Regions from separate parts of the Stenotrophomonas sp. 71799_Sma genome, predicted to be linked through region 2. Evidence: predicted binding sites of a transcription regulator. Region 2 holds the regulator's gene; the other holds the start of a gene.
The links. Region 2 encodes FliA, which starts transcription of late flagellar genes. Its sites were predicted from a motif close to TAAAGTTTNNCNNNCNNNGGCCGATAA; they were not measured.

Region 1 (14,362 bases), 790 kb from region 2:
TGTTGACGAAGCCATTGAGGTCGGTACAGGCCGAAATGGCCGGATCCAGGTCGGCGCTGTTGAGCGAGATCAGCGGCGTCTTGATCTGCGACAGGTCGAAGGCCGGCTTGGCGTCGGCGCTGGCCGCCGGCGCGGTTTCATTCTTGCCACAGGCCGCCAGTGAGGCAGCGATGGCGATGGTCAGGCCCAGCGGGACCAGGTTGCGGACGTTCATGAGGCTCTCCTGCGGGTAATTTCACAGGGTAGCCGGGGAGGCCTGCGGTGGGACCGGCCAAAGGTCACAGGACGCGCTTATGTAGAGTCGAGCCATGCTCGACTGCTCTCCGTTCCGGGTTTATTGTCCTTGCGGCAAGAGGCCAACAGCAGTCGAGCATGGCTCGACTCTACAAAAAGCGAAGGCCGGCTTGCGCCGGCCTTCTGTTTTATTTCGCCTTGCCCTGGTTGGCCACGGCTTCAGCGGCCTTGCGCGCTGCTTCCGGGTCGCCCAGGTAGCGGAACGACTTCACCGTCAGGTCGTCGTTCAGTTCGAACAGCAGCGGGATGCCGGTCGGGATGTTCAGCTCGAGGATTTCCTCGCGCGAGACGTTGTTGAGGTACTTGTACAGCGCGCGCAGCGAATTGCCGTGGGCGGTGACCAGCACGGTCTTGCCGTCCTTCAGCTGCGGCGCGATGGCGTCGTGCCAGTACGGCAGCACGCGGTCCAGCGTGGTGGCCAGCGATTCGGTGCCCGGCAGTGCGTTGCGGTCCAGGCCAGCGTAGCGGCGGTCATGGATCGGGTGGCCCGGATCTTCCAGGTCCATCGCCGGCGGCGGGATATCGTACGAACGACGCCACACCTTGACCTGGTCCTCGCCGTGCTTGGCGGCGGTCTCGGCCTTGTCCAGGCCCTGCAGGCCGCCGTAATGGCGTTCGTTGAGGCGCCAGGACTTGTTCACCGGCAGCCAGTCCTGTTCCAGCTCGGCCAGTGCACCCTGCAGGGTGTGGATGGCACGCTTGAGTACGGAAGTGTGGGCAACGTCGAACTGCAGGCCTTCCTCGCGCATCAGGCGACCCGCGGCAGCCGCTTCCCGGCGCCCCTGCTCGGTCAGGTCGACATCGACCCAGCCGGTGAAGCGGTTGTCCAGGTTCCACTGGCTCTGGCCATGGCGCAACAGTACGAGTTTACGGGTCACTGCAGGGTCTCCAACGCGAGGAAAGGCAGGCCGCCATTGTAGCCCCGGGCGCCGCTCACCGGGCCGTGGCACCGCGCATGCGATGCTGTGACCAATGAATACGGTGATCGACCCCGGGCGCTGGGAAGGCAGCGTCGCCGCGGCACGCAAGCAGCAGATCCAGCTGGCTGGCCGCGTGGAGCGCCAGGACCGCCTGCCACGCAACGTGCGCTGGCTGGCCGGGCTGGATGTCGGCTTCGAGGACGATGGCGCCATCACCCGCGCCGCGGCGGTACTGCTGGACGCAGAGACGCTGCAGCCCGTGGCGCAGGAGATCGCGCGCATCCCCACGGTGATGCCCTATATCCCCGGACTGCTCAGCTTCCGCGAGCTGCCGGCACTGCTGGCCGCGCTGGCGCTGCTGCCGCATACGCCGGACCTGGTGTTCGTCGATGGCCATGGCATCAGCCACCCGCGACGATTGGGCGTGGCCGCGCATCTGGGCGTGGTCACCGACCTGCCGAGCATCGGCGTGGCCAAGTCGAAGCTGGTGGGCAGGTTCGTCGAACCGGGCGCCGAGGCCGGTGCGCATACGCCGCTGCTGGATGGCGATGAACAGTTGGGCTGGGTGCTGCGCAGCAAGATTCGCTGCAAGCCGCTGTTCGTGGCCGGTGGCCATCGGGTCAGTGCGGATACCGCGCTGGACTGGGTACAGCGCACCCTGCGCGGGTACCGGCTGCCGGAACCGACCCGGCTGGCGGATCGGCTGGCCTCGCGACGGGACGAATGACCGCACCGGGCATCACCCGGCGCGGTCGCCATCCTCGTTCAGCGATGCACGTGGCCGCGGTGGCCCTGCGCGTCCTCGCCGTGGTCATGGCCTTCATGGCCCTCGTGCTCGCCGGCCTTGGCCGGCGCCGGCTCACCACAGGCTTCGCCGCAGTGGTCCGCTTCGATCTGCAGTGTCACGTGCTCGATGCCGAAGTCATCGTGCAGGCGCCCGCCCAGATCACGACGCAGCGCATCGGCATCGGTGCCGTCGCGCATCACGATGTGCGCGGTCAGCGCCGGGGTGCTGGAGGCCAGCGCCCACACATGCAGGTCATGCACGTCCAGTACCGCAGCGTGGCCGGACAGGCTGTCGCGCACCTTGGCCACGTCCATGCCCTTGGGCACGCCTTCCAGCAGCACGTTGATCGCCTCGCGCATCAGCACATAGGTGCGCGGCAACACCCACAGGCCGATCAGCACCGCCAGGATCGGGTCGATCGGCTTCCAGCCGGTCCACTTGATCAACAGCGCGCCAGCAATCACGGCCACCGAGCCGAGCATGTCTGCCCACACTTCCAGGTAGGCGCCCTTCACGTTGAGGCTCTCGCCGCTGCCGGCCTGCAGCAGGCGCATCGAGATCAGATTGATGACCAGGCCCGCCGCGGCAATCACCAGCATGCCCGACGAGGCAATCTCCTGCGGCTCGCGGAAACGTCCAATGGCCTCCCACAGGATATAGCCGGCAACCACGAACAGCATCGCGCCGTTGATCATCGCGCCCAGCGCTTCCAGGCGCGCATAGCCGTAGGTGCGGCGCGCGTCCGGCGGGCGCCGGCTCAGCCGCACCGCGACCAGTGCGATCATCAGCGCCAGCGCATCGGTGGCCATGTGCGCCGCATCGGACAACAGTGCCAGGCTGTTGGTCCAGAACGCGCCCACCACCTCGACGACGAGGAAGGTGGAGGTCAGGCCGAGTGCCCACCACAAGGGTTTCTCGTGGCGGATCTCGGATGGCAGGTGATCGTGGTCGTGGCCCATGGCAACAGCTCCTTTGCGATGGGAGGCAGGCTACGCCGGAGGGCGTTGGGAAACTATCACGGTGTTTATAACATTGCAGGCCACGCGGTCCCTCACCGGGCATGGCCCGGTGCTACCGGAGCGCGGCCGGCAACGCCAGGCCACGCCTGGCGAACGCAGCGGACCGACGTCCGCCTGCGGTCAGAACCCGAAGCGCAGGCTGGCCCAGTACGCGCGGCCCGGCTCGTTGTAGGTCGCCGCGCCGGCATCGCTGCTGTTGGCCTCGCGGAACAGGCGCTTGTCGGCCAGGTTGTTGACGCCGAAACCGAAGCTGACCGTCTCGGTCACCTTGTAGCGCGCGCTCACGCCCCAGATGTTGTACGCACCACGGTCCTGCAGCGCGATCGACGGATCGCAGGTGCCGGTGCAGCGCGGATCATTGTTGATGTTGGTGGTGGCCGGCTTCTGCTTGCCGTAGAAGGTGCCGGTCAGCAGCAGCGACAACTTGTCGGTGGCCTGCCAGTCCAGCATCGTGTTGACGGTGTACTTCGGAATCACCGACAGCGGCTGGCCGGTGCTCTTGTTCTCGTTCTCCACCATGTAGGTGAAGTTGTTGCTCCACTTCAGGCGGTTGCCCTGCTCGCCCAGCAGCGGGACCACCAGGTTGCCTTCCAGACCCTGCACGATCGCCTTGGGTGCGTTCTCCCAGCGGAAGATGCGGCCCTTGGTGTCGGCGGTCAGCCCGATCTGGTTGTACCCGGCCTGGATCTTGTCCTTGTAGTCGTTGTGGAAGTAGGTCAACGACGCTTGCCAGCCGCTCTGCGGTGCCCACTCGATACCCAGTTCCTTGTTCAGGCTGGTTTCCGCCTTCAGGTCCGAGTTGCCGCGCATGTAGCAGCCGGCGCCCAGGCTCGGCAGTGCATTCGGGCAGCCATTGCCCCGGGTGTAATACAGATAGTCCGGATTCGACTGGTACAGGTTCGGCGCCTTGAATGCACGGGCGATACCGCCCTTCACCACCCAGTCGCTGTTGATGCGGAACTGCGCGTTGAGGCTGGGGCTGGTGTTGTTGCCGAACTGACTGTGGTGGTCGAAGCGCAGGCCCGGGGTGACGATCCAGCGCTCGCCCAGGTAGATGTTGTCTTCCACGAACACGGCGGTGGTCTGCGCGTCGGACTTGCCGCGTGCGCGATCGGCCGACAGCCCCGGGATGCCGCCGCCGCTGCTGCTGGACTGGCTCATCGAGTACGGGTCGGTCAGGCGGCTGTCCAGGTATTCAAAGCCCAGCGTCCAGATGTTCTCGGCACCACCCAGCGTGGTCGGGAAACTGACTTCGCCGTCCAGCTGGTAGTTGCGCAGGCGCGAGGTCGACCAGTCGGTGCCGTTGAAGCTGCCCTCCGGGCCACCGGCCAGGCCTTCGTTGATGCGCGAGTTGTTCACCGCCTCCACTGCAGCCGTTACCCGCGAGGTCACATCACCCCAGCGGCCGCGATGGGTGATCGCGCCGGTGTTGCGGTACATGCGGTTGGTCTCGGCCTGCTGCTCGGCCAACGCCCCCAGATCGATCGGTGTCGAGGTACCGGTGGTGCTGACCGCGCGGTCGCCAGCATAGATGTTGCCCTGGCGACTGGTGCCGGCTTCGAATTCGACCACCTGGTTGGCGGTCACGTCCCAGCGCAGCAGCGCGTTGACATCGCGGTTCTTGACGCCCTCGCGACCGGCCGGCGGCACCGCGTTCGGATTCGTCGCGAAGTCACGATTGAGTTCCAGCGAATCGGCGTCGGTCTTGTTGAGATTGCCGTACAGGCGGAACGACAGGGTGTCGGTCATCGGCCCGCTCAGCTGCAGGCCGACGCGCTCGCTGCCGCCTTCGGCGCTGTGCTCGGGCACCAGGCCATACAGGTCGACCGCGCCGGTCAGGTCGCCGGTCGGGCGCTTGGTGATGATGTTGACCACGCCACCGGAAGCACCCGAGCCATAACGTGCCGCTGCAGGGCCACGCAGCACTTCGATGCGCTCGATCATTTCCGCCGGCACCCAGTTGGTATCGCCGCGGGTATTGCGCTCACCGCTGCGGCCCATGCGCACGGCATCACGCGCACCGATGCGCTTGCCGTCGACCAGGATCAGGGTGTTTTCCGGGCCCATGCCACGCAGATCGATCTGGCGGTTGTTGCCGTACTGGCCCGAGGCACTGTTGCCGGTCAGGTTGACGCCGGGCATGGTGCGCAGCAGCTCGGCGATGTCGTTGGCCGGCGGGCGCCTGGCGATGTCCTCTGCGGTGATGGTCGAGGTACCCAGGGCCTGGCGCGCGATCTGCGAGGCGGTGACGTGCACCGTGTCGATATCGGTGGCGTCGGTTTCGGCGTGGGCGGTCAGGGCGCTGCCGGCCAGCAGGGCGGCAACGGCAAGCGCCAGCGGGCGCGGCGAAAGGACAACGGCAGGGGACATGATCAGGACCTTCTGGCAGGGCTACGGGGCCTCTGGCAAAGGGCTTGAGGCAACGACGAGGGGGAGGCGGAGCAGTCCTGCAGCAGGCACCTGCAGCCCGTTCCGTGCGCGCATTCTCCCATCAATGCGATTGATTCTCAAATGCGTTCACTCATTGCCGCAGCGGCGCCGATGTGGTTTGCGCACCGTGCAACCCTGCACCGCGCGTAAACTGGCCGGCTAACCCGCCATCAACCGTATGCCGCCGCGGCCGATACCCGTGGTTTGCCGTACGCAGTCAGAGATCGACGTGGAACCACCCCAATTGGACGATGCCAGCCAGCCGCTGGCCGAGGCCTGGCAGCAGTGTCTGCTGCAGGCCGGCCCTGCCGCCACCGCGCTGCTCACGGCCGCTGCTACCGATGCCCCACCCGCGCTGGCCCAGCGCTTTTACGAAGTACTGCTGCAGGACACCCGTGCGCGCCGTTTCCTGTCCCACGACCAGGTCAAGCAGCGCCTGCAGCCGGCCATGCAGCGCTGGCTGGCGCAGCTGCTGACCACTGATGCCAGCGGCATCGCCAACACCGTGGCCTCGCAGCGGATCATCGGCGACGTGCACGCCCGCGTCGGCATTCCGGTCGACCTGGTTACCCGCGGTGCGCGTGTGCTCAAGCACGAACTGTTCGTGCGCCTGCGCGACGATGCACCGGACAGCGACACCGCATTTGCCGCCATCGACTGCCTCAGCGCGATCATGGATATCGCCATGGAAGGCATGACCCTGGCCTACACCCACGCGCGCGAGCGCTCCACCCGTGCCGACGCCGCCTACCGGCTGTTCTCGCTGGTACAGAACGTCGGTACCGAACGCGAGCGCCAGCGCGCACTGCTGCTGGACTGGGAAAACGCCCTGCTCTACGCGTTGGCCGGCCACGTGCAGGCCAGCGACAACGCCAGCCTGGCTACCTCGGAGTTCGGCCTGTGGTTCACCCACAAGGGCATCCCCAGCTTCGGCGAAAGCAGCGAAACGCAGCAGGTGGGCCAGTTGATGGCCCGCATTGATGGCCACCTGCAGCGCGCGAGCGGCGATGCTCCGGCGCAGCGACTGGCGGTGCTGCCGGCCATCCGCGAGGACCTGGCCGCCATCCGCACCCTGATGACACTGCTGTTCGAGCGCATCGGCGAACTGGATGCCGGCAGCGACGCGCTGACCAACCTGCTCAACCGTCGCTTCCTGCCCACCGTGCTGCGCCGGGAAATCGAGCTGGCCACACGCAACCGCACACCATTCTCGCTGCTGCTGCTCGACCTGGATCACTTCAAGGCAATCAACGACGGCCACGGCCACGATGCCGGCGACCGCGCGTTGCAGCACGTCGCCGGCCTGCTCGGCCAGCTCACGCGCGGCAGCGACTACCTGTTCCGCTATGGCGGCGAAGAATTCGTGGTGGTACTGGTGGCTGCCAGCGAATCGCAGGCGACCGTGATCGCCGAGAGCCTGCGGCGGCAGATCGCACAGTCGCCGGTGGCACTGGCCAACGGCCAGGTGCTGGCACTGACCGCCAGCATCGGCGTGGCCGGCCACGACGGTCATCCGGACTACGAGCGGCTGATGGCCCGTGCCGACGCGGCAATGTACGAGGCCAAGCGCAGCGGCCGCAACCGCGTGGTGGTGGCCAGTGCGGACCTGCAGGAAGCGCCGGGACGGCGCGCACTGCAGCGATGACGGCAGGACAGGTAGAGTCGACCGCGGGTCGACTATCGCGCGCACCGCGGGGTTTTTCGCGCGCAGGGCGAAGAGCAATCGGCTGACAGTCGACTCTACTGACAGCCGGCACTACCGATACGGCCGCCGGCCGCTGCTTTCACCGCCACCACCCACCACGCTGCCCACCAGAGCAGCGCCAGCAACGCGATGCCCGCCCCCAACAGGCATACCGCCGGCCAGCCATGGCGCGCCTGCATCCACGGCCCGGCCGCTGCACCGGCACCACTGCCCACCGCATAGAACAGCATGTACAAAGCCACCAGGCGTCCATGCTGTTCAGCCGGCGCGCGCAGCAGCAATGCCTGGTTAGATACGTGCAGTGCCTGCCCACCCAGGTCGAGCACAATCACGCCCAACAGCAGCAACGACAGCGACTGCGGCAGGCCCAGCAAGGGCCACCACGCAACCAGCATCAACAACAGCGCACCGACGCTGACCGGATGCGCGAAACCACGGTCCATCCAGTGCCCTACCCGCGCCGCCAGCAGCGCACCGATCACCCCGGCCAGGCCCAGTGCACCGATGGCGGCGGTCGACCAATGCAGCGGTGGCGCCGAGAGCGGCAAGGGTGCCGCCGCCCAGAACACATTGAGGCCGGCAAACAGCAGCAGTGCCAGCGGCCCACGCTCGCGCAGCGTTCGATCGCGGCGCAGCATGCCCAGCATCGAGCCCAGCAGCTCGCGCCAGCGTGGGGGAACCGACGGCACCGGCACTGGGGGCAGGCGCCGCCACAGCAGCGCCGCCAACCCCGCCATCACCATCGCTGACAACAGGTAGACCATCTGCCAGCCAAAGGCCGCCGCCACCGTACCGGACACCACGCGCGCCAGCAGCAGGCCGATGAACACGCCACCCTGCACCACACCGACCACGCGACCGCGCTGCTCGGGCGGTGCCAGCATGGCGGTATAGGCGATCAGGCCCTGGGTCAGCGCCGTGCCCAGCAAGCCGGCCAGCAGCATGCCCGACAACAGCCAGCCCGCCGTGCGTGACGCTGCCAGCCACAGCAGCGCCAGCACCAATGCGATCAACTGCAGCCGCAGCAGGCGTCGCCGGTCACCACGGTCCGCCAGCGGCAGCAGGCCAAGCAACGCCAGCACGCTACCGGCCTGGGTAGCAGCCAGCACCGCGCCAGCCACGGCCCGGTCCAGCGCAAAGGCGCGTGCAAGCTGATCCAGCAGCGGCTGCGCGTAATAGACGTTGGCAACGCTGGCACCTGCGGCAACCGCGAGCAGGACCAGCAGCGGGCGGGGAAGCGATATGGCACTCATGATGTGGTTGCAATTTGAAACTTGATGCAGGCTACTGCCATTGGTTTTAAACTGCAACCACATCAGAGAGGTCCACCATGCACGCCGACAGCCCCTGCCCCGTCGCCCGCAGCGCCGATCTGCTCGGTGACCGTTGGGCGCTGCTGGTCATCCGTGATGCCTTCGATGGCGTCACCCGTTTCGGTGATTTCCAGCGCAGCCTCGGCGCGGCCCGCAACATCCTCAGCGACCGCCTGCGCCGGCTGGTAGAGGCCGGCGTCCTGCAGCTGCAGCCGGCCTCCGATGGATCGGCCTACCAGGAATACGTGCTCACCGCCGCTGGCCAGGAACTGTTCCCGCTGCTGGTCGCGCTGCGCCAATGGGGTGAACGCCATCGCTTCGAGGCCGGTGAAGCCCATTCACAGCTGATCGAATCGGCGACGCGGCGGCCGCTGCCCTACATGCAGCCGCGCGGGCGCGACGGCCAGCCACTTCAGCCCACCGCCACCCGCGTGCGCAAGCTCAGGGACGGCGGGCGCGACACCTGATCCGCCCATTCGCGCACACCGACGAACACCCGCGCCGGTTAGCATCGGGTCTTTCCGCCACTGGATGCCGCCGATGTCGCGCGATCGCCCTTCCCTGCTGACCGCCCTGCTGTTGCCGCTGCTGGCCTGCGCCACAGCAACCACGCAGGCCCGCGAGGTTGCCGCGCCCGCCGACCACGTGCAGGCCGATGGACCCTATGTGTTCCGCCAGGGCGACCAGCTGCAGGCCAAGTGGATCTGCGACGACAAGGTCGAGTCGCACACGCTTGCCACGCAGGCCGCAGGTACCGACATCGCCCCGCGCTGCGGCTACGAGCACACGGTGCACGTGGCTGCCCCGAATGCGCCTTCGGTTTCCGTGCTGCCGGCCGTGCCGCGCATCGTTGCGCTGTCCGACATCCATGGCCAGTACGGGTTGCTGGTGCGCCTGCTGCGCGCCCACCAGGTCATCGATGCCCAGGATCGCTGGGCGCTGGGCAAGGACACGCTGGTCATCGCCGGCGATGTGTTCGACCGCGGCCCGCAGGTGACCGAGGCCTTCTGGCTGCTGTATGGCCTGCAGCAGCAGGCGGCCGCCGCCGGCGGCGCGGTGCACTTCGTGCTCGGCAACCACGAAACCATGGTGCTGTACGACGACCTGCGCTACGTCAACCCGAAGTACCTGCGCAGCGCGCAGCTGCTCGGCCGCAGCTACCCGCAGCTGTACGGTGCCGATTCGGTGATCGGGCAGTGGCTGCGCACCCGCCCGGTGCTGCTGAAGATCGGCGACACCCTGTTCCTGCACGGCGGCATTTCGCCCGAGGCAGTGCAGCTGGCGCTGGACCCGGCGCGCACCAATGCGGCCTACCAGGCGTCACTGGGCCTGCCCAAGGCCGAAGTAAAGGCCGACCCGGCCACCGCACCGCTGTATGACGGCAAGACCAGCCCGATCTGGTACCGCGGCTACTTTGATGGCCGCCTCGACACCGCGGGGGTGCAGACCGTACTCGACCGCCTGCAGCTCAAACGCATCGTGGTCGGCCACACCTCGATGCCACACGTCAGCAGCTTCCATGGCGACCGCGTGATCGCCATCGACAGCAGCATCAAGAACGGCGAGAACGGCGAACTGCTGTTCATCGAAAATGGCAGGCTCAGCCGTGGCCTGCTGGATGGCTCGCGGGTGCCGTTGGCGCCAGGTGAGCCGGGCCTGCAGGACTGAATGAAGGGACAGCGCGACGGCACCGGGCGGCGGCGGCGCGCTCCACCTTCACCCGGTTTGCGGCTACCCTCGGCAGCCGAGAGAGGCCCACCCCATCCATCCGGTGGGCCTGACCGTTACAGGAGCCCCCGCGCATGCGCGTTCTGATTGCTGAAGACGACCCGGATATCGCCTCCGGCCTGTGCGCCTCGCTGCGCCGGCAGGGGCACGTGGTTGACCACGTCGACAACGGTGCGCACGCCGACGCGGCACTGGGCTCGACCCAGTACGCATTGCTGGTGCTGGACCTGGGCCTGCCTCAGCTGGATGGCCGCGATGTGCTGCAGCGCCTGCGTCAGCGCGGCGATGGCCTGGCGGTGCTGGTGGTGACCGCCCGCGACGGCCTGGCCGAGCGCGTGCGCGTGCTCGACCTCGGTGCCGACGATTACCTGGTCAAGCCGTTCGCGCTGGACGAGTTCGAAGCACGCGTGCGTGCGCAGCTGCGGCGGGTCACCAGCAATGGCAACCCGGACCTGCGCATCGGCCGCCTGCGTATCGATCTGGCCGGGCACCGGGTGTGGATCGACGACCAGTCGCTGGAACTGACCGCGCGCGAGTTCGGCCTGCTATCGGCACTGGCGGTACGCGCCGAGCGCATCGTGTCGCGCGCGCAACTGGTGGAAGCGCTGTGCGACTGGGGCCAGGACCTCACAGACAACGGCCTGGACATCGCCCTGCACCGCCTGCGCCGCAAGCTGCAGCCCGGCGGCATGGGCATCCGCACCGTGCGCGGGCTGGGCTACATGCTGGAAGACGCGCAGGACGACAGCGCCCCGTGATCAGTGGACCACCCAGCCTGCGCCGGCGCCTGCTCGCCTTCCTGGCGTTGCCGATGCTGGGCCTGCTCACCTTCAACACGATCCTGGCCTACTACGTTGCGCTGGACTATTCCAACCGCATCCACGACCGCAACCTGATCGACGACACGCATTCGTTCGCGCAGATGCTGAGCACCATGCCGGTGACCAGCGACCTGTCTCCGCAGGCGCGCTTCCTGATCGAGTACGACCCCGACGGCCATCGCTACTTCAACGTCGACAGCAGCCGCATGGGTACGCTCAGCGGCAATGCAGACTTCAGCCCGTACGCCCCTTCGCAGGACTGCACCGGCGTGCATCCGGCGCTGTACGACGGCAACCTCAATGGCCAGCAGGTGCGCATGGCCACCGTCTGCACGCAGGCGATGAACGATCCGCAGGACCAGCTGGCGGTGACCGTGGCCGAGAGCATGGCCGACCGCCGGCAGCGTGCGCGCGAGATCCTGATGATCATCATCCCGCTGATGACCATGCTGGCGCTGGGTACCGCAGCGCTGGTCTGGTTCGGCGTGACCTATGGCCTGCGTATCCTGACCCCGCTGAGGACCCGCCTGGCCCAGCGCCGCGGCGAACTGGCGCCGATCTCCGATGCCGACGTGCCCGAGGAGATCCAGCCACTGATCAGCACCATCGATGATCTGTTTGCCCGCCAGGCGGAAATGATCACCCTGCAGAACCGTTTCATCGCCGATGCCGCGCACCAGCTGCGTTCGCCGCTGGCGGGCATGGCCCTGCATGTGGACCAGGCACTGGCACATGGCGACCCCGATACAGTGCGCGAGGCGCTGCAGCACATCCGCCGGCTCAACCAGCGCACCGCCCGGGTCAGCACCCAGCTGCTGGCACTGAGCCGGGCGCAGACCGTGCCCGATACCGTGGAGGCACTGGACCTGTGCGAGCTGGTACCGCAGTGGGTCGGCATGCGCGTACCGGAGGCGATCCGCGATGGCATCGATCTGGGCTACCGCGGCAGTCCCCATCCGCTGCGTGTACTGGGCAACGGCGCCATGCTGCAGGAAGCGCTGGACAACCTGATCGACAACGCCCTGCGTTATGCCGGCCGCAATGCAACCGTCACGGTGGGCGTGCACGCGCTGGACGACAATGATGTCGAACTGTATGTGGAAGACAACGGCCCTGGCGTGCCCGACGACGTGATGCCACGGCTGGGCGAGCGCTTCTTCCGGGCGCCGGGCACCGCTGCCAGCGGCACCGGCCTCGGCCTGGCCATCGCGCACGAGGCGGTGGAGCACTTCGGCGGCCACCTGAGCTTCCTGAACCGCCCAGGTGGCGGACTGAAGGTCGCCATCACGCTGCCGCTGCTGAAGGCGCCCTGACCCGGCCCGGGGCGCTGAAAGGCTGGCGAAAATCGCGCTTGCGATCCTGCCATCCCCACTGCCGTCCCGGAGCCGCCAGGTGACCGAATCGCACGACTTCTTCCTCCCCGGTGGCCCACAGGGCGTGCTGCTGGTCCATGGCCTGACCGGCACCCCGGCGGAAATGCGCATGCTGGGCAAAGGGCTGAACAACGCCGGTTTCACCGTGCACGGTGTGCAGCTGCCCGGCCATTGCGGCAGCGTGGATGACCTGCTGGCGACCACCTGGGAACAGTGGTACCAGGGCGTGGAAGATGCGGCGGCAACCCTGCGCGGCAAGGTCGACCAGCTGTTCGTCGGCGGCCTGTCGATGGGCGCGGTGCTGTCGCTGGCACTGGCTGCACGTCGCCCCGAGTGGGTGTCCGGGGTTGGCGTGTACGGCGCCACCTTCCGCTATGACGGCTGGAACATCCCCGCCGTGGCCCGCTTCTCGTTCCTGCTGCCGTGGTTCAAGCGCTTCAACATCGGCCGCGACCGCATGTTCATGGAAGAACCGCCGTACGGCCTGCGTGACGAGCGCCTGCGTGCACAGGTCAGTGCCGCCATGCTGTCCGGCGACAGCGCCGCCGCCGGCCTGCCGGGCAACCCCTGGCACGCCCTGGCCGAAATGCGCGCCCTGAGCAACTGGACCCGCCGCCACCTGCACCAGGTCACCGCGCCGTGCCTGGTGATGCACGCCCGCGAGGACGACGTGGCCAGCATGGGCAACGCCGAGCTGGTGATGTCGCGGGTCAGCGGCCCGAAGGAACTGGTGGTGCTGGAAGACAGTTACCACATGATCACCATCGACCGCGAACGCCGCGATGTGATCCGCCGCAGCGCGCGCTTCTTCACCGAAATCGGTGAACGCACTGGCGTGCTCAAGGCGGTGGCCTGACATGGGGGCACTTGCCACGCTGCTGTGGCTGGCCAATGTCGTGCTCGATACCGGTGGCCAGCTCGCCTTCAAGGCCGCCGCCAGCGATCCGCAGGAGGGCGAAGGACTGCAGCGCTGGAAACACATGCTCAGCCGTCCCTGGCTGTGGATCGGCATCGCCTGCTACGTGCTTGAGTTCGTCGCCTGGATCGCGTTCCTGTCGCTGGTGCCGCTGTCCAAGGGCGTGCTGCTGGGCTCGATCAACATCGTCGCGCTGATGATCGCCGGCCGTTTCCTGTTCCGCGAGAAACTCACGCCGCTGCGGGTGACCGGCATGCTGCTGGTCACCGCCGGCGTAGCCGTGGTGGGGGCCGGCTCATGAGGCGCCTGTATGTGATCGGCTTCCCGCTGCTGATGGCGTTCGACACGCTGGCCCAGCTGTGCTTCAAGTACGCCGGTGACGCCGCGTTGCCGGTCGAGGCCAACACCGCCTGGCTGCTGCGCGTGCTGTCGCAGCCGTGGGTTTACGGCGCCATCCTCGGCTACGTGGGTGCATTCTTCACCTGGATGAGCCTGCTGCGCCATGCGCCGATCGGTCCCGCCTTTGCTGCCTCGCACCTGGAAGTGATCAGCGTGCTGCTGCTGTCGGCGTGGCTGTTGAACGAGCCGCTGACCCTGCACCATCTGCTCGGTGCGGTACTGATCGTGGCCGGCATCGTCTGCCTCGGCCGCGCCGAGGCGCACGACCCGCACAGCCCTGCCGAAAGCACCCCGTGAGCGCGCTGCGATGAGCCTGTTCGCGCGCGAACTGCCACCAACCGCCGGCCTGCCGATGCAGGCCAGCGATTTCCTTCCCGGTGGCGGCGACCTGCGTGACATCCTTGCCAGCCAGCTCGGCACACCGCCGCTGCAGCTGACCTGTTCCGGCACGCACGCGCTGCTGATCGCCCTGCGCACGCTGCGCAAGCGTGCGCCAAAGCGCGACACCGTGATCATGCCGGCCTATACCTGCCCGCTGGTGCCGATCGCGGTGCACAGCCTGGGCCTGCGCGTGCAGTTGTGCGATACCCGGCGCGGTCATTTCGACTTCGACCCCGGCCAGCTCAAGCGGCTGGCCGATGCGCGCACGCTGGCGAT
Region 2 (14,362 bases):
TCTTCACCACCACCTGCTGCTGACCGACCAGCTCGTCCACTTCCAGCGCAATCTTCTGGCCATCACCTTCAACCACCACCACCAGCGATTCGCTGCCCGGTGCGCGGTTGCCGTAGCCGTAGTACTCGCTCAGCGACAGGATCGGCAGATACTCGCCACGCACGCGCAGCACGCGGCCTTCGCCGGCCATGCTGCGGATGTCCTCGGCCTGCGGCTGCAGGGCCTCAAGCACATAAGCCAGCGGCAGGATCAGGGTTTCACCGGCCACCGCCACCGTCATGCCATCGAGAATGGCCAGGGTCAGCGGCAGGCGGATCAGCGTGCGGGTGCCAGCGCCGAGGCTGCTTTCGATCTGGACCTCGCCCCCCAGCGCCTGGATGTTGCGGCGGACCACGTCCATGCCGACGCCACGGCCGGACAGGTCGGTGACTGCATCGGCGGTGGAGAAACCCGGCTGGAAAATCAGGTCCCAGACCTGCGAATCGGTCGGGTTGTCCGGCACCGCCAGGCCGCGTTCGGTGGCCTTGGCCAGGATCTTGGCGCGGTCCAGGCCGCGGCCGTCGTCGCTGACTTCGATGACGATATGGCCGCCCTGATGCGAGGCTGCCAGGGTGATCGTGCCGGTCTCGTCCTTGCCCGCACCGCGACGTACGTCGGGCATTTCCAGACCGTGGTCGATCGAGTTGCGCACCAGGTGCACCAGCGGATCGGCGATCTTTTCGATCAGGCCCTTGTCCAGTTCGGTGCCTTCGCCGACGGTGCGCAGGCGGACCTGCTTGCCGAGGCGGCTGGACAGGTCGCGGACCAGGCGCGGGAAGCGGCGGAACACCGCATCGACCGGCAGCATGCGCACGCCGATCACCGCTTCCTGCAGGTCGCGGGTGTTGCGTTCAAGCTGGTCCAGGCCGGCGAACAGGCTCTCGGCGTGGACCGGGTCCAGCGCGTGCGAGACCTGCTTGAGCATGGCCTGGGTGATGACCAGTTCGCCGACCAGGTTGATCAGCGCATCGACCTTGTCGACGCTGACCCGGATCGAGGTTTCGGCTTCCTGGCCGCCAACGCTGCTGGCAGCGGCGGCGGGTGCCGCCGGTACAACGGCAGCCGGTGTGGAAGGGGCGGGTGTGGCAGGTGCCTCGGTGGCCAGGCTCGGCGGCGCAGCCGGACGGATGTCCAGTTCGCAGTCGTCCAGCACCCAGGCGAAGGTGTCTTCGATCTTGCTGCGCGGCACCTTGCCGACCAGGCCGAGATCCCACGCCAGGTGGGCCTCCAGCGGGTCGAGCTGGGCGAAGCCGGGCAGGCGTTCCATGCGCGCGGCGACCTGCAGCGAACCGAGATGTTCCAGTTCGCGGATGATGCGCAGCGGGTCGTTGCCGCTCATGAACAGCGATGGCGCCGGGGTGAAACCGATCTGCCAGGCTTCCGGCGTATCGTCCACCTTGGCTGCGGCGGCCGCGGGGGCGCTCGCTGCGGCCTCCCCGGAAAGAACCGCCTCCAGGCGCGCCTTCACCGCAGCAACTGCGGCGGGATCGGCGGCTTGGCCGTGTTCGGCTTCGCGCAGCAGGGCGCGCAGCACGTCCACCGAGGACAGCATGGCGTCGACGGCGTGGCCTTCCAGCGCCCGCTTGCCGGCACGCAGCTCATCGAGCAGCGTTTCCAGCACATGGGTCAGGCCGGCGATCGCATCGAAGCCGAAGGTGCCGGCGCCGCCCTTGATCGAGTGGGCGGCGCGGAACACCGAATTGATGATCTCCGCGTCCTGCTGCCCCGATTCCAGGGCCAGCAGGCCAGCCTCCATCGCGTCGAGGCCTTCGCGGCTCTCCTCGAAGAAGGTGGCGTGGAAGCGTTGCAGGTCCATGCTCATGGCAGTGGTGGTCCGGAAGCGAAGAGGGGGAGCGGTGGCGGGCGATCAGCCCAGCACTTTCTGCACGGTGGCGACCAGCTGTTCCGGATTGAACGGCTTGACCAGCCAGCCGGTGGCACCGGCGGCCTTGCCTTCGGACTTCTTGTCGGCGGCCGATTCGGTGGTCAGCATCAGCAGCGGCGTGAACTTGTAGTCCGGCAGCTGGCGCAGTTCGCGGATCAGCGCGATGCCGTCCATGTTCGGCATGTTGACGTCGGTGACTACCGCATTGAAGCGCTGGCCCTTGGCGCGACCGAGCGCGACCGCGCCGTCTTCAGCTTCTTCGACGGCAAAACCGGCCGAGGTGAGGGCGAAGGACACCATCTGGCGCATTGACGCCGAATCGTCCACCACCAAGATACGTGCGCTCATGCAGCGTTCTCCACAGATTTCAGGTTGTCATGGGTTACGTCCAGGCCCAGGGCCTGGGTGACGCCCAGCAGGCGCGCGGCGTCACGGAAGGTTGCAGTGCAACCGTGGAAGCCGGTGCCGAGGCCTGCCTCGCGGCGGGCCTGCACGAACGCACACAGCACCTGCACGGCGGCTGTGTGGATGCGGGCGACCTGGCTGGCATCCAGGGTCAGCTCGCCTGCCTGCGCCACCAGCGGGGCGAGGCGGTTCTTGAGCTCGGTGGTGCTCTCGATGCCGAGATCCCCACCCAGTTCGACAGTGCTCATCGTTGCTCCGGACAAACGGTTCCGTGATCCATAACGGCACCCCGGCGGGGTTCTTTAGGGGAATCGACGCGGTGCGTCGATGCGGTCGCTGTTGAAAAGGGGACGGAGGGGATTAAGTCGCAACTGGCTCGGCGCTTTGCGCCGATGCGGTGCCTGTCGGGGACGCAAGGCGTTGATCCGTTGGATCAACACCTTACGTCCCCACTGCGTGGTCGCCGTTGCCGAGGGTGGCTGCGGAAGAGCCTGGTCGATTGCGACTTAATCCCCTCCGTCCCCTTTTTTTCCGCTCAACTCAGCAACCGGGTGGCATCCAGCAGGATCATCGGGCGCTGGCTGACCCGGGCGACGCCACGGAACAGGTCGTTGGAGATCTGGCAGATGCGCGCGGTATCGGGCGGTTCGATCTGCGAATCGGTGAGGTTGGCGACATCTTCCACTGCCGACACGCGCAGGCCGATGGTCTCGCCGTCTTCCTCCAGCACCACGATGCGGGTCTGTGAGTCGTCTTCGGCGGCTGCGGCGCCCAGGTGCAGGCCGAGGTCCATCACCGGTACCACCTGGCCACGCAGGTTCATGATGCCCAGCATGGCCGGCGCAGTGCCGCGCAAGGGCAGCAGCGGCACTGGCAGCACCACTTCCTGCACTTTCAGCAGTTCCAGTGCATAGGCCTGGGTGCCGCAGCGCAGGCGCAGCCAGCGCGAGGTGCGCTCGCCGGCGCGTCGGTTCTGTGGATGCGGGCTGCTGGCGGGCCGATGTGCCTGTGCCTGCAGCTCCTGCCAGCTGCTCGGGCGGTTGCCTGCTGGCGCGTCCACGGCCACGCGCGGGGGCGGCGCGGCATCGGTGCGTGCAACTGGAGCGGGTGCTGCGACCACGGCCGCTGGTGGCGCAGGAACGTCCTCGCCGCCGGCTGCGGCCTCGAACGCGGCCTCCAGGCCGGGGCTGTCGGTGTGGGCGAGTCGATGGCTGTCGGCCGGATCGGTCTCGTAGATCACTTCGTCCGGCAGGTCGTCCCATGTAGGTTCCGGGCCGGACTTGGCGGTGGCGGGAGCAGTGGCCGTTTCGTGGATCACCTCGTCAGGCAGGTCATCCCAGGTCGGTTCGCGCGCGGGGGCGGCGACAGGCATTGCGGCGGCCTCGAAGGCGGCCTCCAGTGCTGCGTCGTCCTCTGCCGCGGCAGCAGCAACAGTCTCCGTTTCGTAGATCACTTCGGCGGGCAGATCGTCCCAAGTGGGCTCGCGCTCAGCCGTTGCGGCCGCCTCGAAGGCGGCTTCGAGTGCGGCGTTGTCGACGGCAGGCGCAGCGGCGACGGTCTCGGTTTCGTAGATCACCTCGGCCGGCAGGTCATCCCAGGTCGGCTCGCGTTCGGCGTCGGCTGCAATTGCTGGGCACGCTTCGTCGCTCGCCGGCGGCGGTGCAGCCGGTGGTGCCACGGCGATCGCTTCGCCCAGCAGTTCGTCCAGGTAGTCGTCCAGTACACCGGTGCTGTTCATGCGGCCTGCTCCAGGGCACGGGCGTCCTCGCCGAGGATCCAGTTCAGCGCGCGGCGATAGGCGGCCAGGCCGCGGCCCGGGTAATCCTCACCAACGCTCGGCAGGGTCAGGCCGGCGGCGTTGCTGATGCGGGTGTCGATCGGAATCGCGTCTTCCCACACACGGGTGCCGTGACGATCCTGCATCGTGCGCAGCGACTCGTTGCCGGCGCGGGTGCGGCGATCGAACAGGGTCGGCAGGATCGAGATCGGCAACGGGCGGCGGCGCGAACGTTCGACCATCTCGCCGGTGCGGACCATGCCATCCAGGCCATGCAGGGCCAGCGGCTCGGCCTGGGTGGGGATGATCAGGCGATCGGCTGCGGCCAGCGCATTGATCATCAACAGGCCGAGGGTGGGCGCGCAGTCCAGCAGGATGTAGTCGTGCTGGCCCTGGTGGCGCGCAAGCGCATTCTGCAGCGCCAGGCCAAGGCCAGGCTGGTTGGCGCTGCGGCGTTCCAGCGTGGCCAGCGCGGACTGTGCGCAGACATAGTCCAGGCCATGGATGCTGCTGGCATGGCACAGGCTGGAAAGATCGGCGGGCGGGGCGCCGAACAGCTCCAGCACGCCAGCCGGCGGCGGGTCTACCGGTACGCCGAACGCGCGGCTGAGCGAGGCATGCGGATCGAGGTCGATCAGCAGCACGCGATGGCCAAGTGCGGCCAGTCCGCGGCCGAGGGCGAGGGTGGTGGTGGTCTTGCCGACTCCGCCCTTCTGGTTGGCGACTGCCCAGATGCGCATCGGATTACTCCTTCATTGCCGGGGGAACGGCGGCGCCGACGCGGCTGCCAGCCGGCACCGGCGGCAACTTCACCGGTGCGATGGGGGAGGTGGGGGCGGTAGCCGGAGTTGCCGCGGCTTGTTCGGTATCGGTGTTCCGGGTGGCGCCGGTGGCTGCGTTCAGGCGCTGGCCGAGCGGGTCCACCGAGTGCGAGGTGTCGGCCAGGATGATGACCATCACCCGGCGGTTGCGGTTGCGGCCCTGCGCGCTGTCGTTCTCTTCGCGCGGGCGGAACTGGCCGTAGCCGACCATCGCCAGCCGCGACGGCTGCACGCCCTGGTCGGCGAACAGGTGCACCACGCTGGCCGCGCGCCCGGCCGACAGTTCCCAGTTCGACGGGAAGGTGGCGGTGGCGATCGGTACGTTGTCGGTGTGGCCTTCCACGCGCACGCTGTTGGGTACGTCGCGCAGGACCTCGGCCAGGCTGGCCAGGGTCTGCCGCGCATGCACGTCCAGCGCCGCCGAGCCGGTGGGGAACAGGATGTCGCTGTTGATCTCGACTTCGATCCACAGCTCGGTGCGGCGCACGCTGATCATGCCGCGGTCGATCAGCGGCGCCAGTGCGGCGGTCAGGCGGTCGGCGATGCTGTTGAGCTGGCGCTCGGCGCGCGCGATCTGCTCCTGGTTGTGCACCGAAACAGGCATACGCATCTGCGAGGCCATCGACGGCAGCAGGGTCGGGTCGTGCGACGGCGCAGGCGCCGAGGGCCCGATCTTGGTGCCGGACTTGATCACCGAGGGGCTGTCCCAGCCGCCACCCTGCACCTGCTTGTTGCCGACCTGTACCGGATTGATCGTGCGCGGCGCGCCCCCGAAGGCATCGGTCAGCGCGTCGGCCATGATCCGGTACTTGCCTTCGTTCACCGAGGAAATCGCGTACATGACCACGAAGAAGGCGAGCAGCAGCGTCATCAGGTCGGCATAGGGGATCGCCCATGCTTCGTGGTTGGCGTGCTCTTCGTGGTGCTTGCGGCGGGCCATGTCAGTGCAGGAAGCCGGAGAGGTTGGTTTCGATGTTGCGCGGGTTTTCGCCCTGGGCGATCGAGATCAGGCCTTCAATGACCATTTCGCGGTCGCGGGTGTTGTGCGAGATCACACTCTTGAGCTTGGCGGCCACCGGCAGGAACAGCAGGTTGGCCGAGGCGATGCCGTAGATGGTGGCGGTGAACGCTGCGGCGATGCCGTGGCCGAGCTTGCTCGGGTCGGCCAGGTTCTTCATCACCGCGATCAGGCCAAGCACGGCACCGATGATGCCCAGCGTCGGTGCATAGATGCCCATCGCTTCGAAGACCTTGGCACCGGCCTGGTCCTGGTGTTCCTGGCTGCCCAGTTCGATTTCCAGCATGTGCCGCATCGATTCGGGTTCGACGCCGTCCACCAGCAGCTGCAGGCCCTTGCGCAGGAACGGGTCCTGCTGTGCTTCCACCTGCGATTCCAGGCCCAGCAGGCCCTGGCGGCGGGCGATGTTGCTCCACTCGACGATCTGCTGGATCAGTTCGCGGCGATCGCTGTGCGGCGGGCGCACGACCCAGCGCACGATCTTGAAGGCATGCTTGAACACCGCCGGCGAGGTGTGCAGCAGGATCGCGGCGACGGTGCCGACGATGACGATCACGAACGCCGCAGGCGACCACAACGACGCCAGGCCGGCGCCCTTGAGGATGCTGCCGCCGACCAGCGAGGCCAGGGCGAGAAAGAGTCCAATGAGGCTGAGTCTATCCATGGTTCCGGTATCGGCGTGTATGAATGGGACTTGAGACACCGGTAGATCGCGTACAGACGGTGGTCACAGTTTTCGGGGCGCCGGGCATGGCCCGGTGGGGTTCATCGCAGCCCGTCCACGTCCAGGATCAGCGCCATGCGACCATCGCCGATCAAGGTTGCACCGGCATAACCGCGCAGGCCGCGCAGCGCTTTCGGCAGCGGCTTGATGACCACTTCCTCACGCCCGCGTACCTGGTCCACGACCAGCCCGAAGCGCGCTTCGCCAGCCTGCAGCACCACGATGGTCAGCAGCGGCGAGGCGGCCGGCGTCACATCCAGCCACTGGCGCAGATCGACCAGCGGCAGCGTGTGCGAGCGGCGGTCGAGCACGGCACGGCCATCGAACCAGCCCAGCGAGGTGCGCGGCGCGTGCAGCACTTCCATCACGCGGGCCAGCGGCAGCGCATAGACGTCCTCGCCGGCCTGCACCAGCAGGGTCGGCAGGATCGCCAGGGTCAGCGGCACGCGGATCAGGAAGCGGCTGCCACGGCCCAGTTCCGACTGGATCTGGATCTGGCCGCTCAGTTCGCGGATGCGTGACTGCACCACGTCCATGCCGACGCCACGACCGGAGATGTCGGTGACCTGCTGCTTGGTCGAGAAGCCGGGCAGGAACACCAGGTGCAGGCACTCCTCGCTGCTCAGGCGCGCGGCGGCTTCCGGATCGATCAGGCCCTTCTCGCGCGCCTTGGCACGCAGCTTTTCCGGGTCGATGCCGGCGCCATCGTCCTGCACCTCGATGCTGACGTAGTCGCCTTCCTGCTGTGCGGACAGGCGCACATGGCCCATCCGTGGCTTGCCCTGTGCCTCGCGCAGGTCGGGCATTTCCACGCCATGGTCGATGGCGTTGCGGACCAGGTGCACCAGCGGGTCGGCCAGCGCTTCGACCAGGTTGCGGTCGAGCTCGGTCTCGGCGCCGATCAGTTCCAGGTCCACTTCCTTCTTCAGCGAGCGGGCGACGTCGCGGGCAACCTTGGGGAAGCGCGAGAACACCTTGCCCACCGGCTGCATGCGGGTGCGCATCACCGCCGACTGCAGGCGGGCGGTGGCGATATCCAGAGTGGACACGGCCCGGTCCAGCTCTTCATCGCGCAGGCGTGCACGCAGGGTCTTGAGCCGATTGCGTGACAGCACCAGTTCGCCGATCAGGTTGACGATCGCGTCCAGGCGCTTGGTGTCCACGCGCACGGTATGTTCGGCCTCGGCCAGCGGCTTGGCGGCCGGCTTCGCCACCGGTGCCGGTGCGGCGACCGGGCGCGGCGCTGCGATCGGTGCCGGTGCCACCACGGCCGCAGGCTTGGCGCCGGGTGCCGCGCCACCGTGCAGCTGGTCGAGCAGGGCTTCGAACTCGTCTTCGCTGATCAGTCCGTCGTCGGCCTTCTTCGCTGGCGCGACCGCGGTCGGCGCGTTGCCACCATGCAGTTGGTCGAGCAGAGCCTCGAATTCGTCGTCGGTGATCAGGTCGCTGCCACCCGCGGTGGGTGCTGCTGCGGCGGCGGGTGCAGCCACGGCACCGCCGTGCACGTCGAACTGTGCGATCAGGTCCGGCGGCGCATAGCCCGGCTCGGTGCCGGAGGAAACCGCGTCCAGCATCGACTGCAGGTAGTCCAGCGATTGCTGGGCCGCGTCGAAGTGGTGGGCCTGCAGCACGGCCTGGCCGGCACGTGCGGCGCCCAGCGCCTCTTCAGCGGCATGGCACAGCTCGACCATGGCGGTGACGCCGAGGAAGCCGGCGCCGCCCTTGAGCGTGTGGTAGCCGCGGAACACCGCGTTGAGCTGGTCGCTGTCCTGCGGTGCCTGCTCCAGCGACACCAGCTGTTCGCCGAGGCGATCCAGGATCTCCTGCGCCTCGATGATGAAATCGGCAGTGATGTCGTCGGATACCGCGCTCATGCTTACAGCCCCAGATCCGACAACAGGTCGTCGGCGTCGTTCTGCGAGACCGCGTGGCGGTCCAGTCCCTTCAGTGCCGGCCCGGCCAGTTCCGGGTCGGTGCGATGCTGTTCCGGCGGCAGGCCGAGCGCGCCGAAGCCTTCGTGCACGCGGCGGACGATGCCGACCACGCGACGGATGATCTGCCCGGTCAGGTCCTGGTAGCTCTGGGTCAGGGCGATCTCGGTCAGGTTGTGGCGGATGCGCTCGAGCTGCGCGTCCTGGCCCGGCTGCAGGCCTTCGGCGCGCAGCTGTTCGGTCAGGCTGCGGCATTCCTCGGCCAGGTCCAGGGTGCGGTGCGTGGCCTGTTCTGTCATCGCCACCACGTGGTCCAGTCGCGCGCAGGCGTCGTCCAGTTCGCCGGCTTCGCTCGGCACGGTCGGCAGTTCGCCCAGCGCCTGCCCCAGCTCGCGGGCCAGCCGCGAGAGGCCGCTCATCATCGGCTGCGTGCGCAGCGCGACCAGCCCATCGATGCGCTGCCGCCAGGCGGCCTCGTCACCGGACTCGAGTGCGTCCAGGGCCTCCTGCAGGCGCAGGGCGAGGGCGTTCTTGTCGACCGTGGTATCCATCAGGCGCTGGCCGCCAGGCGTTCGAAGATCTTGCCGAGCTTCTCTTCCAGCGTCTGCGCGGTGAACGGCTTGATGATGTAGCCGTTCACGCCGCTCTGGGCGGCTTCGATGATCTGCTCGCGCTTGGCTTCTGCCGTGACCATCAGCACCGGCAGGGTCTTCAGCTTGGCATCGGCACGGATGGCCTTGAGCAGCTCGATGCCGGTCATCACCGGCATGTTCCAGTCGGTGACCACGAAATCGAACGGCTGGCTCTGCAGCAGCGACAGCGCGGCATGCCCGTCCTCGGCTTCGGCGGTATTGGTGAAGCCCAGATCGCCCAGCAGGTTCTTGACGATTCGACGCATGGTCGAGAAGTCGTCGACGATCAGGATGCGCATGTTCTTGTTCAAAGCAGAATTCCTTTGTTGTTCATTCCGGACGGCCGGGGGCAGCCGCCTCGGGGATGTTCATTCTTCGAGGCCTGCGTCGGCAGCCTCGAACAGCTTCAGCCGGCCACGCAGGCGCAGTACCGCCTGGCCGTGGATCTGGCAGACCCGCGACTCGCTCACGCCGAGCACCGCGCCGATCTCCTTCAGGTTCAGTTCCTGCTCGTAGTACAGCGAGAGCACCAGTTGTTCGCGCTCGGGCAGGTGGCCGATGGCCTTGCCCAGCTCGCGACCGAACTCACCGCGCTCCAGTACCTGCTGCGGGGTCGGCCCGCCCTGGGCGACGGTGTCCAGCTCGCCCTGGTCCTCGATGCGCGATTCCAGGCTCAGCACCTGGCCACGTGCAGCGTCTTCCATCAGCCGCAGGTACTCAGGCAGCGGCATCTCCATCGCGGCGGCCACTTCAGTGGCGCTGGCGGCACGGCCACTGCTCTGTTCCAGGCGGCGGATGGTGGCGGCGGCATCACGTGCACGGCGGTGCACCGAGCGCGGGACCCAGTCACCACGGCGGATCTCGTCGATCATCGAACCACGGATGCGGATCGAGGCGTAGGTCTCGAAAGAAGCACCCTGGTCGGCGTCATAGCTGCGCGAGGCTTCGATCAGGCCCATCATGCCGGCCTGGATCAGGTCGTCGACCTCGACGCTGGCCGGCAGGCGCGCGGCCAGGTGGTGGGCGATGCGCCGCACCAGGTCCGAATGCTGGGCGATGACTTCGTTTGCCGCCGAGCGCTGCACTTCCCTGTACTGGGCTGCGCCTTTCATGCCGTCACCCCACGCTGCTTGAGGATGCGTTCGAGGAAGAACTCGACGCCGCCACGCGGTTCGGTCGGCGCCTGCCAGCGCGCGGTACGGCGCGCGATCTCGGTGATCGCCAGCGCCGCCGGGCTGGACGGATAGGCCTTCACCACCGGCTGCTGGCGCTGCACCGACAGGCGCAGCCAGTCATCCTGCGGCACGCAGCCCAGGTAGTTCAGCGAGACATCGGCAAGGAACTTCTCGCAGACGCGGGTCAGCTTTTCGTACAGCACGCGGCCCTCGTTCGGGTCGCGCACCATGTTGGCCACCACCTGGATGCGGTCCACGCCGCGCTCGCGCGACAGCACCTTGATCAGTGCGTAGGCGTCGGTGATCGAGGCCGGCTCGTCACAGACCACCACCACGGTGTCCTGTGCGGCCTGGCAGAAGGTCAGCACGCCATCGGTGATGCCCGCGGCAGTGTCCACCACCATGATGTCCAGCTCGCGCTCCAGCTCGGAGAACACGTTGACCAGGCCAACGTGCTCAGCCGGGGCCAGCTCGGCCATGTGGCGGCGGCCGGATGCGGCCGGGACCACCAGTACGCCGTTCGGGCCTTCGACGATGACGTCGTCCAGCGAACAGCGCCCGGCGACCAGGTCGGCCAGGGTAAAGGTGGGGTTCAGGCCCAGGATCACGTCGATGTTGGCCAGGCCGAGGTCGGCGTCCAGCAGCAGCGTGCGCTTGCCCATGCCAGCCAGGGCCACGGCCAGGTTGGCCGACACATTCGTCTTGCCCACGCCGCCCTTGCCGCCAGTGACCGCAATGGTGCGCACAGGGCCGAGCGGCTCGCTGCGGGTGGCCGACAGCGGGAAGGTCTTGGTCAGCTTGGCGTACTCACGCGACGGCATGGTTCAACTCCGGGTTGCAGGGCATATCGGCCGCGCGGCGCAAATCTTCAAGGCGAAGTACAAGATTGGCTGCACTGGCCCGGTGCAGGTCCTCCGGGACGTCCTGGCCATCGGTCACCCAGGTGATCGGCAGGGCATGGTCCACGGCCACCGACAGGGCGTTGCCGAAGCGGCCGGTCTCGTCCAGCTTGCTCAGTACCAGGCCCTGCAGGTTGGCGGCGCCGAAGCGGCGGACCACCTCGTCCATGTCGCCGAAGCTGGTGTTGGCCGGCAGCACCAGCAGGGTGCGGACCTGGCGGGCGGCACGCAGCCACTGCAGCTGGGCGGCCAGGGCGCGGTCGCGCGGGCCCAGGCCGGCGGTGTCGATCAGCACCAGCTTGTAGTCCTTCAGGCGTTCCAGCAGCTGGTCCAGGTCGGTGCCGCTGTTGGCCTCGTGCACCGCGATGCCGAGCTGGCGGCCGTAGCCGTACAGCTGCTCGCGGGCACCGATGCGGGTGGTGTCGGTGGTGACCAGGGCCACGTCACGCGGCGCGTGCTTCTCGGCGAAGCGCGAGGCCAGCTTGGCGATGGTGGTGGTCTTGCCGGCGCCGGTCGGTCCGACCAGTGCGATCACACCACCTTCTTCCAGCGGGTCGACCGGGGCGATCGGCAGCTTGCGCGAAATCAGCCCCAGCATCAGGCCGCGGCCTCGATGGGCCTCGGTCTCCAGCGGGATCTGCATGGCCACGTCGCGGGCCAGGCCGGCATCGAAGCCATACTCGTCCATCAGGTCCAGCGCGGTGGCGCGCACCGGGCAGCCGCGCAGGCGCTCGTCGGTGAAGCGGTTCATCTCGCGCTCGATCACATGGCGCATGCCGGCCACTTCCTGGCGCAGCTGGCGGATCTCGGCGTCGTCCTGGGCCACCAGGGTCAGTGCCGGGGCTGGGGCCAGCACGGGGGCAGCGCCGGTTTCGTCGCTGGCTTCGACCGGTGCCGGTTCGCTGGCGACGATCCCGGGTTGCGCTTCGGTCACGGCAGCGGTAGGCAGCGGCGGCGGCTGCACGGCCGACGCCGCGCTTTCGTGATGCGTCTCGTGCGGCGGGTCGATCTGGAAGCGGGCGCGGTTGGCCGGTGCGGCGGTGCTGGGCGCCGGTGCGACGATGGCTTCGGCGAACGGAGCGAAGGGCTGATCCGGCAGCGCCGGTTCGTTGACGGCGGCGCGTGCCAGGGTGGCGGCGAAGCCGGTGCTGCCGCGGGTCGGCACGATCTCGTCGGCGCTGTCCAGGGTGCGGCCGGTGGCGCCGACCGCAGCGCGGGCGAGGGCAGCCACGGCCGAGGTGGTTGCGGCGACCGGTTCCGGTGCCGGGGTGTTGCTGCGGCGGCGGGTGACCGCGGCGATCACCGCGTCGGCGGCGGTGCGCGGCTTCGGCGCCGGCGGCGGAGCGATGTCACGACGCGAGGCTTCCAGTGCACGCTGCACGGCGCTCTCGTCGTAGTTGGCGGCGGCGACGATCTCGATGCCTTCCTCGATCCGGCGGTTGGACAGGATCACGGCGTCAGGACCATGTTCCTTGCGCACCAGGTTCATGGCCGAGCGCATGTCGGCGGCGACGAATCGTTTGATTTTCATGCTGTGGTCACGGGACGAAGACGGCGGGGTGGCGGTCGGAGAACTCGGGTGGTCGGTGGTCTGCACGGTGCGGGTTCCCCTTGGTATCTGTCTGTTGCGTTGGTTCGAAAGTGGTGTCTGTTTTCTGGCGCATCGGAGGGCGGCGTCAGCTGATCGTTCCGACCAGCTTCAGGCGCTTGTCCTCCGGCACCTCGCTGTAGGCCAGGACCGACAGCGACGGAACGCTGTGGCGGACCAGGCGGGCCAGCGCGGCACGCACCGGGCCAGGTACCAGCACGACCGCGGGCTCGTTGCGGGCTTCCTGCTTGCTGACACATTCGGCCAGGCTCTGGTGCAGTCGCTCAGCGAGTCCGGGTTCCAGCGCGGCGCCGTTGCCCTGCGTGGACTCCTGCAAGACACGTTCCAATTGTGGGTTGAGCGTGAACACCGGCAGCTCCGCCGACATTCCGGCGATCTCCTGCACGATGAAACGACCCAGCGCGGTGCGCACCGCGGCGGTCAGTACGGCCGGGTCCTGGCTGTTCGGAGCGTGTTCGACCAGTGCTTCGGCGATCTTGCGCAGCTGGCGGATCGGAATGCGCTCGATCAGCAGGTTCTGCAGCACGCGTACCACCGCCGACAGGGGCAGCGCCTTCGGCGTCAGATCTTCGACGAGCTTGGGCGCGCTCTTGGCCAGGTTGGCCAGCAGGTGCTGCACTTCCTCGTGGCCGAGCAGCTCGGGCGCGTGTTCGCGGATCAGGTGCGACAGATGGGTGGCGACCACGGTGGCCGGATCGACCACGGTGTAGCCCAGCGTTTCGGCCTGGGCACGCTGGTGCGGTTGGATCCAGGTCGCGTCCAGGCCGAACGCGGGGTCCTTGCCGGCGATGCCTTCCAGCGCGCCGAGCGCGCTGCCCGGGTCCAGTGCCAGCTCGCGGTCCGGATGGATCTCGGCGGTGGCCACCGGTACGCCGTGCACCAGCACGCGGTAGCCGTTGGCCGGCAGTTCCAGGTTGTCGCGGATGTGCACCGACGGGATCAGGAAGCCGACGTCCTGGGTCAGCTTGCGGCGCACGCCCTTGATGCGTGCCATCAGTTCGCCGCCCTGGCTGCTGTCCACCAGCGGAATCAGCCGGTAGCCGACCTCCAGGCCCAGCGGATCGACCGGGCGCAGTTCGTCCCAGCTCAGTTCGGCAGTCGGAGCCGGCGCGGCCGGGCGGCCGAGTGCGTTGAGCGCGGCAGCGTCATTGCCTGCGGCTGCCGGATCGGTGGCCGCGGCCTTGCCCTTGCGGTAGACCTTCCAGGCGATGAAGCCGAGGATCGCGGACAGTGTCAGGAAAGCGACGTTGGGCATGCCCGGCACCAGGCCGACCACGCCGATGATGCCGGCGGTGATCGCCAGCGCGCGGTACTGGCCGAACACCTGGCCGGTCATGGCCTGGGCCATGTCCTGCGAACGCGAGGCGCGGGTGACCAGCATGGCCACGGCGCTGGAGACCAGCAGCGCCGGCAGCTGCGCCACCAGGCCATCACCAATCGACAGCAG

Region 1: ACZK4Z_RS06465 (GGDEF domain-containing protein) is a predicted target of FliA. The motif match lies at 5,621-5,647, and genes of this name have one in related genera.

The regions. Positions count from the first base shown of each region.
Region 1 covers NZ_CM151202.1:1,384,111-1,398,472, reverse strand. Annotated here, with positions in the region: gene ACZK4Z_RS06490 (M13 family metallopeptidase) at 1-214, opposite strand, end outside; gene gpmA (2,3-diphosphoglycerate-dependent phosphoglycerate mutase) at 423-1,172, opposite strand; gene nfi (deoxyribonuclease V) at 1,267-1,941, shown strand; gene ACZK4Z_RS06475 (cation diffusion facilitator family transporter) at 1,980-2,960, opposite strand; gene ACZK4Z_RS06470 (TonB-dependent siderophore receptor) at 3,141-5,390, opposite strand; gene ACZK4Z_RS06465 (GGDEF domain-containing protein) at 5,680-7,095, shown strand; gene ACZK4Z_RS06460 (MFS transporter) at 7,191-8,408, opposite strand; gene ACZK4Z_RS06455 (winged helix-turn-helix transcriptional regulator) at 8,486-8,935, shown strand; gene ACZK4Z_RS06450 (metallophosphoesterase) at 9,009-10,136, shown strand; gene ACZK4Z_RS06445 (response regulator) at 10,271-10,954, shown strand; gene ACZK4Z_RS06440 (sensor histidine kinase) at 10,951-12,330, shown strand; gene ACZK4Z_RS06435 (alpha/beta hydrolase) at 12,410-13,246, shown strand; gene ACZK4Z_RS06430 (EamA family transporter) at 13,248-13,607, shown strand; gene ACZK4Z_RS06425 (DMT family transporter) at 13,604-14,002, shown strand; gene ACZK4Z_RS06420 (DegT/DnrJ/EryC1/StrS family aminotransferase) at 14,013-14,362, shown strand, end outside.
Region 2 covers NZ_CM151202.1:2,170,899-2,185,260, forward strand. Annotated here, with positions in the region: gene ACZK4Z_RS10055 (chemotaxis protein CheA) at 1-1,861, opposite strand, end outside; gene ACZK4Z_RS10060 (response regulator) at 1,907-2,272, opposite strand; gene ACZK4Z_RS10065 (STAS domain-containing protein) at 2,269-2,577, opposite strand; gene ACZK4Z_RS10070 (chemotaxis protein CheW) at 2,865-4,067, opposite strand; gene ACZK4Z_RS10075 (ParA family protein) at 4,064-4,846, opposite strand; gene motD (flagellar motor protein MotD) at 4,851-5,867, opposite strand; gene ACZK4Z_RS10085 (flagellar motor protein) at 5,869-6,609, opposite strand; gene ACZK4Z_RS10090 (chemotaxis protein CheA) at 6,711-8,543, opposite strand; gene ACZK4Z_RS10095 (protein phosphatase CheZ) at 8,546-9,151, opposite strand; gene cheY (chemotaxis response regulator CheY) at 9,151-9,543, opposite strand; gene ACZK4Z_RS10105 (RNA polymerase sigma factor FliA) at 9,601-10,344, opposite strand; gene ACZK4Z_RS10110 (MinD/ParA family ATP-binding protein) at 10,341-11,228, opposite strand; gene flhF (flagellar biosynthesis GTPase FlhF) at 11,215-12,837, opposite strand; gene flhA (flagellar biosynthesis protein FlhA) at 12,983-14,362, opposite strand, start outside.